Tunicatimonas pelagia: one gene and its partner. The protein of the gene in region 1 interacts with the protein of each later gene in a pairwise test. Links are inferred from orthologs where the notes say so. Each region holds a gene or a part of one and is shown in the gene's direction. Other genes may lie near its edges. The genes, in order: recA and dprA.

What was found.
Region 2: the proteins of recA (region 1) and dprA interact in binary tests that used the Bacillus subtilis proteins (3 or more experiments, as listed by UniProt). The link is inferred for Tunicatimonas pelagia from one-to-one orthologs.

What each region holds. Positions count from the first base shown.
Region 1 is NZ_CP120683.1:1,199,654-1,206,720, forward strand. The notes cover bases 1,272-4,264. They hold recA (recombinase RecA), read left to right. Parts: upstream 1,272-2,226; coding sequence 2,227-3,303; downstream 3,304-4,264. Other genes in these bases: P0M28_RS04925 (aminopeptidase), read right to left, coding at 1,272-1,991; P0M28_RS04935 (hypothetical protein), read right to left, coding at 3,622-4,264. Also shown: P0M28_RS04920 (DUF3108 domain-containing protein), read right to left, coding at 1-624; more of P0M28_RS04925, read right to left, coding at 957-1,271; more of P0M28_RS04935, read right to left, coding at 4,265-4,404; P0M28_RS04940 (hypothetical protein), read right to left, coding at 4,694-5,125; P0M28_RS04945 (hypothetical protein), read right to left, coding at 5,141-6,046; P0M28_RS04950 (ATP-binding cassette domain-containing protein), read right to left, coding at 6,152-7,067. UniProt on the Bacillus subtilis protein: Multifunctional protein involved in homologous recombination, DNA repair and competence.
Region 2 is NZ_CP120683.1:4,971,359-4,978,366, forward strand. Bases 2,047-4,980 are described here. They hold dprA (DNA-processing protein DprA), read left to right. Parts: upstream 2,047-2,936; coding sequence 2,937-4,025; downstream 4,026-4,980. Other genes in these bases: P0M28_RS21315 (phospho-sugar mutase), read left to right, coding at 2,047-2,220; P0M28_RS21320 (MerR family transcriptional regulator), read left to right, coding at 2,542-2,880; P0M28_RS21330 (J domain-containing protein), read left to right, coding at 4,053-4,980. Outside these bases: P0M28_RS21310 (hypothetical protein), read right to left, coding at 1-235; more of P0M28_RS21315, read left to right, coding at 481-2,046; more of P0M28_RS21330, read left to right, coding at 4,981-5,036; P0M28_RS21335 (tetratricopeptide repeat protein), read right to left, coding at 5,130-5,768; hemF (oxygen-dependent coproporphyrinogen oxidase), read right to left, coding at 5,908-6,807; P0M28_RS21345 (fibronectin type III domain-containing protein), read right to left, coding at 6,919-7,008. UniProt on the Bacillus subtilis protein: Protein that helps load RecA onto ssDNA during transformation. Binds cooperatively to circular ssDNA, is able to bridge different segments of DNA. Favors the loading of RecA onto SsbA- or SsbB-coated ssDNA and formation of RecA-DNA filaments.

The sequences.
Region 1 (7,067 bases):
TTTACCAACCTTGGTTCGAAGAAGTTCTCGACCAATAATCTTCACTTCAATATTGTAGATTTCTTCGTCGAAAAACCCTTCAATAGGAATCACATCGCCTTTTTCGTAATCGCTATAATCTAGCGTACGAAGAAAGTAGTATCCTCCTACAATATCTACTACATTGTTTGGTACTGGATAGCGCTCACGTTCCTTTACGGCTAAGGTTTGCTTATCAAGCTTTAGCACCGTTGCCATATCGTTTTCATGGTCAAAATTCACCATTTCATTCTTACGGTAGCCACCTTCTTGAATGTAACGATACGACTGCATGGGGAGAATTGACGTAGTATCTACGTACGCCCCAAAGTTATCACGAACACTATACAATACATCAGCTAGCCCTGTGGTATTGCCAAATACGTCAATTTTATAGCAAGAGCGGCCGTTAATATCGTAGTAGCCATCATGTACTTGCATAATAGCTTCAGCCGCACTAATAAAGCCGAAATGTATGCGGTATTTCAGTATTTCTCCGGTACCAAAACTCTCGTTCGTAACATTACGGAAAGCCCCTGATCCCGCGTACTGTAATGCTGTTGTTATAAAAGCGACGCCAGCTAGTATCAACCAATATTTTTTCATGCTACCTAGGTGTTGTTAGATTTTAAGAGAAAAAATCATGCAAAACTGGTACGCTACACTATATTTTCTAATCATATATACGCATAAATCAGGCCTCCGTTAGCTTTTAATACTAGACCTCTGTACATAAACGTACATTTTCTGCCCGAAAGTGTACAGTTACTCTACTAATAACTGGCTGATCTGCCCATTTCAGCGACTGGCATACTTGTTGAACTTTTACTAGCGAAACGCATTAACCCAACTTACTCACTTGACACGTTTTAGTTTGATTTGAGCATATCACTAAGAGCCGCTTGTACAACATCGGCTCTTTTTTATGATTATCTTGGTTAGTCGTACTTTTCTTGCAGATAGGCTAAGTACTGGCTAATATCACCCGAAAACTGCTCTGTTAATTCGTTCTTTAAATCATCAATATTCCGGCGGTAGCGCACGTATGATTTAAAAAACGTATTATTCGGAAGCTTGTCCGAAGTTTTAAGTTTATCTCTCACCTTCTGGTACTGACTAGTTATAAGATTGAGTGTGTCAGTAGTGGCTACTATCTTTTGAATTAGCATTTCTTTCTTACTAAGCTTGGCTTCTTTTGGCAAATCTTCAGAAAAGGATCGGTACAGACTATCCAACTGCTTCGTTCCCCGCAGCATGTGGTTGGTGTATGTTCGGCGATCCTCTAGGTAGCGAGCATACTCTTGCACTTCAACTGATTCGGCACCATACTTATGAGACAAGAAAACAAGCGCACCCTGATCACCAATGAGTGAAGCAATATTTTCGTTTAGCTGTAGATTATCCTTTACGAAAATAGTGCCGTGCGTGAGTTCGTGAATAATAGTGTTAGCCACTCGCCCCTCGGTTCTGAATAGCAGTTGCGATAAAATAGGATCATCAAAAAAACCCAGCGTACTCCACGCACTCACTGTTCTGATACCCGTATCTAACCCTTGGTTAGCTAGTTCTTCTTTTTCTAGTAGTGCTTTTTGGTAATCAAAAAAACCTTTGTAGGAAAACGTGCCCAGCAGCGGGAATTTCCACTTGCGGTCTTCTAAAGAGAATGGTTCAGTAGCGGTAATCACCCACAGTATTGGCTTGCCTTTCTGATCGTACACACTGCCGTAGCTACCCGAATTATTTACTCCCAAACTATCAATGGCGAATTGCTTTACTTCCTGCACCAACTGCACTTTTTGCTTTAGCGAATCAGCTACTTGCGGATCAGCTAATAATTCATCAATCGGGCGGGCATTCCACAGCACTTTTATCTGACCTTTGGCTTGCATAATTCCGTAACTCACCAACTCACGCTGCCAAATGAGTACTATCGCCAGCACTGCTACCAATCCAATGAATATTTTTTTTATCATATCCCCTAAGTTTTCTGAGCCCTATTTTTAATGTATCTTTGAGTAGCGATTTCTACTGCCTTTTGTATACGTTTGACTATCAACAGCTTACTAATTAGCTGCTGGTAAAATTCTCATCAAATTTACGAATAGTTAGAAACTCTGTATCTAAATGTTGCGTTCTTATTTTACGTAATATTCTTGCAATAAATACTTATAAAAAGTATATTTGTCTATCAACCATAATCACTAATTTATGAGCGATCAAACAGAAAAGTTAAAAGCCCTTCAACTAACCATTGATAAACTGGATAAAACCTACGGTAAAGGCACCGTAATGAAGCTAAGCGACGATCGGGTAGAAGATATTCCGGCCATCCCTACCGGTTCACTTGGCTTAGACATTGCGTTAGGGGTAGGCGGAGTTCCCCGGGGTCGGGTAGTAGAAATTTACGGCCCAGAATCCTCTGGTAAAACCACTTTAGCCATGCACTGTATTGCTGAGGCTCAGAAAGCGGGCGGTATTGCCGCTATTGTGGATGCCGAACACGCCTTTGACCGAGGCTATGCTCAAAAGTTAGGAATAGATACTGAGAACTTGTTAATCTCTCAACCCGACAATGGAGAGCAAGCTCTGGAGATTGCGGAACACCTAATTCGTTCCGGGGCGATTGATATTATTGTGATAGACTCAGTAGCTGCCTTGGTTCCTCGGGGCGAACTGGAAGGCGAGATGGGGGATAGTAAAATGGGATTGCAAGCCCGCCTTATGTCGCAAGCCCTCCGAAAACTCACTGGTGCTATTAACAAGACGAAGTGTACCTGTATTTTCATTAACCAGTTACGAGAGAAAATTGGGGTAATGTTCGGAAATCCGGAAACTACTACTGGAGGTAACGCACTAAAATTCTACGCATCCGTTCGCTTAGATATTCGTCGTATTGGTCAGATTAAAGAAAATGCTGACAATATCACTGGTAACCGTACCCGCGTGAAAGTGGTGAAGAATAAAGTCGCTCCTCCGTTTAAGGTGGTAGAGTTTGATATTATGTACGGCGAAGGAATTTCTAAAGTAGGTGAAATCCTTGATTTAGGGGTAGAGATGGAAATTGTCAAAAAGTCAGGTTCCTGGTTCTCCTACGACAGTGAAAAACTCGGGCAAGGGCGAGATGCGGTAAAACGCATTCTACTAGATAACCCCGAACTAATGGGTGAAATCGAGCTAAAAATTAGAAACAAGATAAACGGCGTGGAAGATAACCCAGAAGATATTGGTGCTGATACTGCCGAGTTAGCTGATGCTGCCGCAGCTTCCTCTAACGGAAAAAAATAGCTCTGATCTTAAAAGTAAGAATAAAGAAACCGCACACAAGCGGTTTTTTTATTCTCTTTACTCTATCAGGTAGAGTAAATTAGTGGGTCAGAGAACATAAGCAGCAAGCTGAGCTTCGGGCGAAAGAAAGAAGAAGATTAAAACAGTTGCTTTCGTAAATTATCACGCTTTTCAATAAAGAATAAGAACCATACCAAGTGTTTATTAGCTACTAAAATTGGTAGAGACCGGGTTAGAATATACAACCATTATGTATGATATACATCCTGATAAAAAGCCTGTAGTAAAAAATAGCGCTCTTTTCGTAATTCTTTTGTATTAATTGCGCTGATGAATAAAATTATTAGCATAGGTAATAACCGTGGTAATAGACTCTGCTCGCCCCTGTAGCTCAATCTGCTCAACGAATACGCGCAGATAGTCATCTTGGGCCATCGCTTCTATAAAGAGCGAATAGTCAGCAAGCACCATCAGGCGAGCAGCAACGATAGCCGTAGCTTTTAAGCTAAAAAAGCTATATAGGTCATTTGAGTAACCCTCTTTAATGGCATAACTGCTTAGAATTAGCTGAAGCAGTTCATCCTGCTCTACAACAGAAAGTTTTTGGAGAAATATGTTCTGAGCAAGGATGGCTTCGTAGAGTGCTAACTCTAACGTAAATTTCCCGATATCGATATCCGTAGTGAATTCATTGACACAATGGGGACTCATCTGTTTGTATCGTTGTAGCATAACTTTGCCAGCATCGGGTCGTTGCTGTAACTCCTGTAGCCCTCCAAATATCTCCCCAACACTATCTATCCCTTGTTGCAAGGTAGTCCATGCAAGCACGTTTTCTAGCAAAGGGTACGTTAGCCACGTCTCTAATAGTCCTTCGGTAGAAATGATCTGTAGCACGGAGTCGGGTACCTGGGTTACAGCATACTTCTCAGCTCCGGTTTGTATAGCAACCCACTCTGGTGTTCCGGGAAGGACCGGATAAATATAAGTATCTAAGTCTGCGGGTGGCTCGTACAGAACACAGTCGGGAACAACTTCTTCCTCTTGGCACGATAGAAATATAGTAGCAATACAAAAAAAGAGAAAGCACAGACGTATCACTATTCGTTCAGAAATGGTTGAGCTTTTACAACAACGTCATCAATTACTTTCGTATCAGCCAACATGAAAAGAGAAGAAAATTTATGCATAGATTAGAAAGTTGGTGTATGCCTACTCGATTATAAAATTTTTTGGCTTTTTCTTCTAAACAGACAGTTTCATAAATATCTGATAGCTAGTACATTGACCCATTCCTCCCGTAAAACCTGTCCACTTACACTGAGCTACTCACTAATTTAATGCAAAAAGCCTCATATAGAGGCTTTTCAAATGGATTTCTTGTTAGGATTTAACGTTTAAATCCCAGAACCGCTCCCCCACAGTGGCTTTGCGACCCCTCAAAGGTAAACGTGATGTAGTAAATACCCGTAGCATTGCAAGGGTAAATAATACCTTTGTTGAAGTTACCGTTTGCAAAGCTAGTTCCTACCTTCTTACGGTTAGAGTCATACAGACTTACTACAATTCCGTCGGTTTGATCCCCGGGGGCACAGATGTTAAGGAAATATTGAGTGCCTTTGGCAAAAACATACGAGTATTCTACCTTATCTTTCGCACCACCTTCACCATTTACTTCGTAACTTTTCACAAAGTTAAAACCATCGGCTAACTGAGGAATACAAGCTTCCGTATGGACGGATGGATCGCACTGAGCACTTGCTAGCGGCACATTCAAAAATAAACCTAGTACTATGCTCAATACACCTGCTATAGCTTTCATATATTTGCGTGGCATTTATTGTATGATATAATCTCGGATAGAAGAGGTAATACGAGAAATTTCAGCAACATTCTCATCAGTAATATTAATAGTGGTTGTACTATTATTTGAAATAGTCACAATACCATTTACCTCTTCAAGCGTTGACTCGGCGTATGTTTGCGTGATTTCGATGCTATCGAACTGAGCCTGTAACTCAGCCATTTTATCGTATAGCTCTTTAATGTTAGGATTACTCTCACTGTAGAACGATAGTAGCAACATGATATTCTCCAAAATAATCTTCTGCTCACCAATACGCTCCTTCAGCTCCTCATTATTCATGTTCCGCTCAGTCACCTGACAGATAATATGAAGTGCTTCTAGCCACCCACCGGTTAGTAGCAGCACACTTAAATTGGCCCGCTGTTGCTCTTGCAAGGAAGCGTTGATACTATTAAAATTCTTAGTTGTAATAAGAAGTAAGGAATCAAGGTTACGGCTATTGGTTGCCAGCCGACGAATTACTCCAAAATCAAAGAATTGACCAATACTTAAACCGTTAGCTAAATCCCGAATAGCAGTAAGGTATTCAAAAGCATCTTGGTTTTGCTCGTAAATGTTGGTGTAGCCTAGGTCAGTACCGTAAACACCTAAATTAAGAGCCTTCTGAAAATTACTATTATAATTAGCGAGATTGTCGGTACCATTCAGTAGCTCAACATCGTAGTTAGTGCCTGACTCTTTAAGAAGTACTGCAATTTCCAGAGGAGAAGGAATTTGCTGAAGAATACTCTCCAATACCTCTTCCGAAATCACAGTAGTGTTCTCCTCAGTAGTCTCAAGACTATCGAGAAATGCCTGTTCATCTATTTTTGATCCTGAATCACAAGACCAACATAGAATCAATCCGGCACCAATCAGTAGAGATAATTTTTTCATGCAAATTTTCTGGATTTGATGTAACAAAGGTATCATGCGTCACTCCAAGTTGAAATCGAAATAGAATGAATAACTTACGTATGAATTATTTCTGGCATAAACCGACTATTTTTTCAGCTTAGGAAGCTTAATATCACTAAGCGCCGAAAAGCCCCTCTTGAATATCTCGAAGTACAAGGAAATATATAATAAGGTTGTCATGGCCCAAATAACGATGATATTAAAATAAAAGGTATCGATGAGCTGACCCGCCAATTGTTTTTTGGGAGCAAAGAAATGAGTACGGTAACTGAAAAATCCAGCATTGGCCACTGATGGTTCATTAAAAATTGGGTCTATTTGTTGTAACAAACGCCCCTTATGCTGAACTATTCTTTCCGAAGTATTCACATTTCTTACTAAATCAGCAAGACTCTCATTATAGTACTTGTCCTTAAATTCGTTTAGGTCATAGTCTAACCCTGCTTTATTCTCGAGATGGTAAACTAACTTTTCTTTTTTGCTTACTGCATCATTAAATATTTTCATGTAATGCGTATTCAAGCTCTTAAGATACGTACGCAGTTGCTGAATGGTCTCCAGATTGATATTAGTTTTTGTTAAAGCTGAGTCTAAATTGAGGGTTTCAATCCCTTCTCGAAAACTCTCATTCTTCAACTCCTTTCGTAGAATATACAAGTCAGTATCTAGTGTAGCTAGCATAGAATCATTTTCAGAAGTAATATTATTCTGAATACTTTGTAGCTTAGATTCTAACTTGGGGATTAGGTAAGCTGATTCGTAATCGGATTGGCGTTCCTGCTTCTCCAATTCGTAGAAAGGCCGCTGGAAAGAGTTTTCTTTAAACTGGTACACCGCCATTGCTTCGTAGGCCCAGCGAGAAGTCATCAAATCAGCTACGAGAGGCACTTCCCCTTTTGTACTGATTAAACTATTTAGTTTATCAAAATCGAAAAGTAGCCCACTTAGTATCATTTGCGGGATAAGCAGTAGCGGAATAATGATATAAACTGTTACCGCA
Region 2 (7,008 bases), 3.8 Mb from region 1 along the record:
TATTAGCCAAATATGCCGTAGGAAGCAATACATCATCGTCAGGGCATAGTTCGTCGTGTACGTCAGCTAAAATATCCTCCAGAAAGTCACCGTACTTTTCTAGTAAATCATCTTCTTCATCGTGAATGGCCTCTTCCAAGTCGTCGTACTTAGCGTCGTTATAGTCAATACTGGCTAGTTGGTTTTTCTTCTCCACCAAAGCGATCAAAGCTTTCTCTAGTTCTTCATTGTTCATGGGCTTGTTTGTTATCTTTTCAATAGTTTGGGATAAAATTCCTAACATTTAACACAAGAAGCAACGATAGTCTCTATAAATTATCGGGGCTTACCTTATAGTGATTTGATCTTGCCAATACTTATTCCGAAAAGAACAGGTGAACCACCTGATGAACCGGTAAATTTTGTAAATTGCCTCTCCGGTAATTGCTTACTCTACAAGTATTTTTTAAGACCTTTAATTTAAACCTATTATTCTCAAATATGGATCAAGCCGTGAAAACTAAAGCTGAGCAGTGGCTCAACAGTAGTGCTATTGATGCCGATAGCCAATCCGAAATTCAGCGCCTTCTTAATCAGGATAATGAGACTGACTTGGTAGAAGCATTTTATAAAGATTTAGAATTCGGAACCGGTGGTTTACGCGGGATTATGGGGGTGGGTTCGAACCGAATTAATAAATACACGGTAGGCATGGCCACGCAGGGATTGAGCAACTATCTACTAAAAACGTATCCTGACGAACAAATTAAAGTAGCCATTGCCTACGACAGCCGGAATAACAGCCGCTACTTCGCGGAAGTGACCGCCGATGTATTTTCGGCTAATGGCATTCAGGTTTATTTCTTCGATGGGCTGCGACCTACCCCGGAACTTTCGTACGCCATTCGCCAATTAGATTGCCACAGTGGGGTGGTGCTCACGGCTTCGCACAATCCGAAGGAATACAACGGTTATAAAGCTTACTGGAACGATGGGGCGCAGCTCGTGCCTCCGCACGATAAAAACGTAATTGAGGAAGTGGATGCCATTGAAGGGTTGGAAGCGGTGAAGTTTGATCGGGATGATGCGAAGGTGCATATGATCGGAACCGATATTGACGAGCAGTACCTAGCCGATATAAAAGCGTTATCTCTTTCTCCCGAAGCCATTAAAAACCAGCACGATCTAAAAATTGTCTTTACTCCAATTCACGGTACGGGAGTTACTTTGGTGCCCCCGGTACTCAAAGAACTAGAGTTTACCAATGTGCATGTGGTAGCAGAACAGGCCGAACCCGATGGCAACGGAGATTTTCCTACCGTAGTTTATCCCAATCCGGAAGAAAGCGAAGCATTAAGTATTGCTCTAAAACAGGCAACCGAAATGGATGCCGATCTGGTAATGGGCACCGATCCCGATGCCGACCGAGTAGGTATTGCAGCTAAAAACCTAAACGGCGAATTTGAGATATTAAACGGAAACCAAGCGGGTAGTATGCTGGTGCACTATCTGCTAAAAAAATGGAAAGAAGCCGGAAAACTAGACGGGAAGCAGTTCGTAGCTAAAACCATTGTAACGACCGAACTGATCCGAAAAATAGCCGAGTACTACGACGTAGATTGTTACGATACCCTTACGGGCTTTAAGTACATTGCGGCTCTCATCAAAGATAAAGAAGGCCAGCAAACCTTTATTGGCGGAGGCGAAGAAAGCTACGGCTACCTGATTGGCGATTTTGTGCGCGACAAAGATGCAGTAGCGTCCTGTGCTATGATTGCCGAGATGACCGCCTACGTAAAAGACCAAGGAATGAGCCTCTACGATTTTTTGCTGGAAACCTATGAGCAGTTTGGCTTGTACCGCGAATCCTTAGTTTCTCTTACTAAAAAGGGAAAGAGTGGGGTAGAAGAAATTCGCCAGATGATGCGCGACTTACGGGAAAATCCACCCCAGACCATCGTGGGTGAGCATGTCACCACCGTGATAGACTATTTGAAGGGAACCGAAACCGATACTGCTTCCGGTACTCAGCGACCCATTGAATTCCCGGAGTCCAACGTATTACAATTCTTCACCGAAAAAGGAACTAAGGTATCTGCTCGCCCATCGGGTACGGAGCCGAAGATCAAATTTTACTTCAGCGTGAACGATCAGCTTCCTAACCGATCAGAATTCGCCCAAAAATGGACTGCACTGGGTAAAAAAGTGGATGCGGTAATTGAGGATATGAAACTGAAATAGCTAAGATTCCTTCTTACCAAGAGAGCAAACTCAATTTAATTTTGAGCAGGTATGTCTGTTTTTTTAGCAATTCAGGCATAACCTTACCAAGGTAAGCTATAGAGCAACCGAACGAAGTAAAAATCAGCCTTTCTGGGCTCTGATGCTCTCATTTTCGGTCAAAAAGAGGGAATAATAGCAATCATACTGTACGGCAAAGAACGAAATTACATGTAAGAAATAGTCACTTTCATGTAAATATTTGTATAATTCTTATGAATTATGGCAATATTTTATTAATTTAGCCTTTAGACAAGGGCGTATACTAACTATACCATTGCTATGTCCTACAAAGAAAAACAAATTGAAAAAAAGTACTTTTCCATTGGCGAGGTAGCTAAAATGCTAAATGTGGCTGCTTCGCAGATTCGCTTTTGGGAGGGAGAGTTTGACATAATCAACCCCCGAAAGAATAGAAATGGGAAGCGACAATTTACCAAGGAGGATATAGAGAAAGTAAAGTTGGTTTACCACCTGGTAAAAGAAAAGGGCTATACATTGCAGGGAGCCAAAGATAAATTGAAGAGTGGCACTCAGGCTACTAAGGATACTATGGAGATGATTGATACTCTGAAAGAGGTTCGCTCTTTTTTAATTGACCTAAAAGAAAAAATGGATTAGTGGCAGTAGAAGCAAACGATACAGTTAACACAACAGCATATGCCATTGCACTGAGCATGACACCTATGGTTGGTGGAGCTACGGCTCGTCAACTAATTAATCATTGCGGTTCAGTGGAGGCCATCTTTCGGGATAAACCTCATCATTTAAGCCGAATTCCGGGTATCGGGCCAAAAATAATCAGTTCGTTAAAGAACAATCAGCATTTACTACAACAAGCCTACGAAGAAATTGACCGTTGCCATCGCCAAGGTATCACGATACTGGGGTATGAACATCCTCAGTACCCGGAGCGTCTCCGCCATATTTACGACATTCCGTTGGTGCTGTATTATAAAGGAAAAGCCGACTTAAATCACCAGCGAGTAATTAGCATAGTAGGAACTCGTCAGGCTACATCCTACGGCTTAGATGCCGTGGAAAAGATTGTTGCCACACTGGCTAAGTACGATGTGCTGATTATTAGCGGATTAGCTTACGGAATTGATATTCAGGCTCACCGGATGGCTATGCGGTACGGCTTACCTACGGTAGCGGTGATGGCGAATGGAATAGACCAGATTTATCCGGCTGTACACCAGAAGGATGCTTGGAGTTTTGTTGAAAAGGGTGGGCTACTTACTGAGAACCCTTTAGGGACTAAACCCGAAGCGAAAAAATTTCCAGCTCGTAACCGAATTATCGCTGGCTTGGCCGACGCGGTGGTAGTGGTAGAGGCTGCTTCTAAGGGTGGTGCTTTAATTACCGCCGATTTAGCCAATGATTACGATCGAGAAGTTTTTGCCGTGCCGGGAAGTATTCATCATCAGTATTCACGAGGATGTAATCAACTGATTCGGCAACATAAAGCGCACCTACTAAGCCAAGGTGAAGATATTATCACCATGCTTAACTGGGATTTAGAGAAAGATATAAACTACCTAACTAATCAACCTAAAATTTTTGCGCCACCGGAAGAATTGAATGAGGATGAGCAAAAAGTATATAAAGTGCTCACTCAGCACCCCGATGGTTTATTATTAGATAAAATTAGTTGGTGTACCCAACTATCAATATCACAACTAGCCGCAGTACTACTCAATCTAGAATTTAAACAATATGTGCGGGCACGACCCGGAAACAGGTATCAACTTCGAACAGTATGAATAAGCAATGGGGGAAAGAATTGAGCTATGGAGAGTTACCAAGATTATTATCAAGTGCTGGATGTAGGCTATAATGCTTCATCAGAAGACGTAAAGTTGGCCTATCGTCAGTTGGCCAAACGTTATCACCCCGATGCTAATGCGGGCGATAAGGACAAAGAAGAGATGTTTAAGCTGATAAGTGAGGCTTACAATGTTCTCTCTAACACTGATAAGAAAGCTTCTTACGATTTATCGTTACTGCTAGGGCTGTATGAAGACGAAAAATCGCGGACAACCCGTACCACTAGGGCGCGCACTCAGCCACAGTACACCTACCGTCCACCGGTGTCGGTCTATTATTCAAAACTAACTTACGTAGGAATGACTGTGCTGGTATTGGCTCTAGTTGCCTCTATCTTGCTCGTTCCATTTGCTTTATCACGTTATTCTTCCTCCTATCATTACGATAAAGGATTAGAGTACTATCAGAATGAGCAATATTACGCAGCCCTAAACAGTCTAGAGCGATCAATCTTAGACTTTGGTAGCAAAAATGTAGAAGCTTGTCTACTAGCGGGTACTATATTAAGTGAAGAATACGGTCAGTTTAATTATGCAATTGATTATATGGATCGTGGTTTGGAAGTTGCTTCCTCCGATGGGGAAAGAGTGCAGTTGCTGTATTGTAAAGGGCAGTATTTACAGGGCAGTGGCGATTATAATGGAGCTATTGAGCAGCTCAACCAAGCATTAGAGCTATGGCCACAGTACGATAGTCTATATCTTACAATTGCCAGTATTTATGCGTTTAACCTAGACCAGTACGACAATGCTATTGAATATTATAAGCAGTTACAAACGGGCGGGGAAGTATATGATGAAGTAACTTACGGGTTGGCCTATTGCTACTATAAATTGGGTGACGTTGATCAGTCGGCTCGCTATATCAATAAATATATGGTAAATTATGGCATTAGTACTGAAGCGTATTTGCTACGAGCCAAATTAAATGCGAAGCGGGGGGAATGATCGGTTGGCGTGTGAGGATATAAAAAAGCCTCCCGGCTGCATTCCGGTGAGGCTGAAAATTTGGCTAAATACTATTGTATGTAAGGTAACTCCTTATTTGGTAGCTTTATTGCATACCTGACGAATCATTTCGTAGGCTTTTAGATCACCCAACTCTCCGGCTTTGCTAAGATCTAAACAGCCTTCTTGGTGAAAACCTCGTTCAATTCGAATTACTCCGCGTAAATAATAGGCATCAGGATTCTTTGGGTTTAACTCAATAATTTTGGTGAAATCATTAATAGCATCTTCGTAAACTTGTAGTTCACGGCGAGCCTTTCCTCGGTAGTAATACGCCTGAATCAGGTTTTTGTTGAGTTTTACGGCCTCGCCATAATCGGCAATAGCCCCGTAGTAATCTTGCAGTGAAAATTTTACATTTCCGCGTTCAAGATAGGCTTCAGCAAAGTCAGGATCAGCCTCAATAGCCGAATTATAGTCCTTCATAGCACCGTGATAGTCTTCAAAAACCGTTTTGGTTTTTCCTCGCAAATAGTACGCGTGAACATTAGAAGGGTTGGCTTCAATAGCTTGATTAAATGCCATGATAGCCTCCTTGTACGAGCCTTCCTCAAAAAGCATACGCCCTTTAGTGACTAAATCGTCTGAACCGGGAAGTGCCAGTAGCGATTGAGAAATTAAGAGAGCTATAGATAAAATACAGATGGTAGCCAGATTTTTCATTTGTTTCATATAATTGGTGTCAGTGTTCTTCACTATTATTATATACGCAAAAATGAGTATAAATAATGACTTTCTGTAAATGGGTAGTACTAGCTATGCGTAATTTTATAGTAATTATGTAAATTATTATACGATAAATCTTCAAAAATTAAAAATCAATCCAATTAATATCTTTCTTTAGATGGGAAAGAGTTTTAGCTTCTGTACTGTCGGAAGGAGGGGTGTGGTTGTACTGCCAAGTAGCCAAAGGAGGTAAACTCATAAGTATTGACTCGGTGCGTCCATCAGTATCTAGTCCAAATTTAGTACCCTTATCCAATACTAAGTTAAACTCTACGTAGCGCCCCCGGCGAAGATACTGCCACTGCTTATGCTGATCCTCGAAGGAAAGATCTTTATTTTTATTCATAAAGTAGGTGTAGGTCGGCGCAAATACTTGACCTACCGCCTGCACGAAAGCGAATATATCGGTTTTCTGCTTTCCCTTTTGGGCGGTTAGGCGGTCAAAAAATATCCCACCAATACCTCGGGTCTCCTGGCGATGTTTGATATAAAAATAATCATCAGCCCATTTTTTGTAGGTAGGATAATAGGAGGGGTCAAAACGGTCGCAAACTTCTTTAAGTGTAGCGTGAAAGTATTGAGCATCCGCACGGTCTACGTAGTGAGGAGTAAGGTCAATACCTCCCCCAAACCAATAGACTCCGTTACTCATTTCAAAATACCGGACATTCATGTGAATAATCGGGACAAAGGGGTTATGCGGGTGTAGCACAATTGAAACTCCGGTAGCGTAAAATTCAGCCGAATCAAGATTGAGCGCAGTTAGAATTTTAGCAGGAGTTTCTCCGTGTACGGCCGAGAAGTTGACTCCCCCTTTTTCAATGACCGAGCCGTTATTGAGAACCCGGGAAGTACCACCACCACCGCCCGGTCGGTTCCAGGTGTCGGGGATAAATTGCCCACTACCATCAGCCTCCTCAAGAGTGGTACAAATATCGTTTTGAAGATGCTTAAACCATTCTGCTATTTTTTCTTTGGTAATCATACTGCTAAGAATTATCGAACTTTCTACCCGCGCGAAGATAGCGGTTTAGCCAATATGATTCACAGGAAGGCGAAAACGATTCATTGAGGTACTAAGCTAGATAGGATAGTTTTAGGGAAGTATGATTGCCAATGATGATGTGCTGATTCGGCCTTCACGATTGGCTGATATAGCTACCGGATCACTCCAATCACTTGCGGA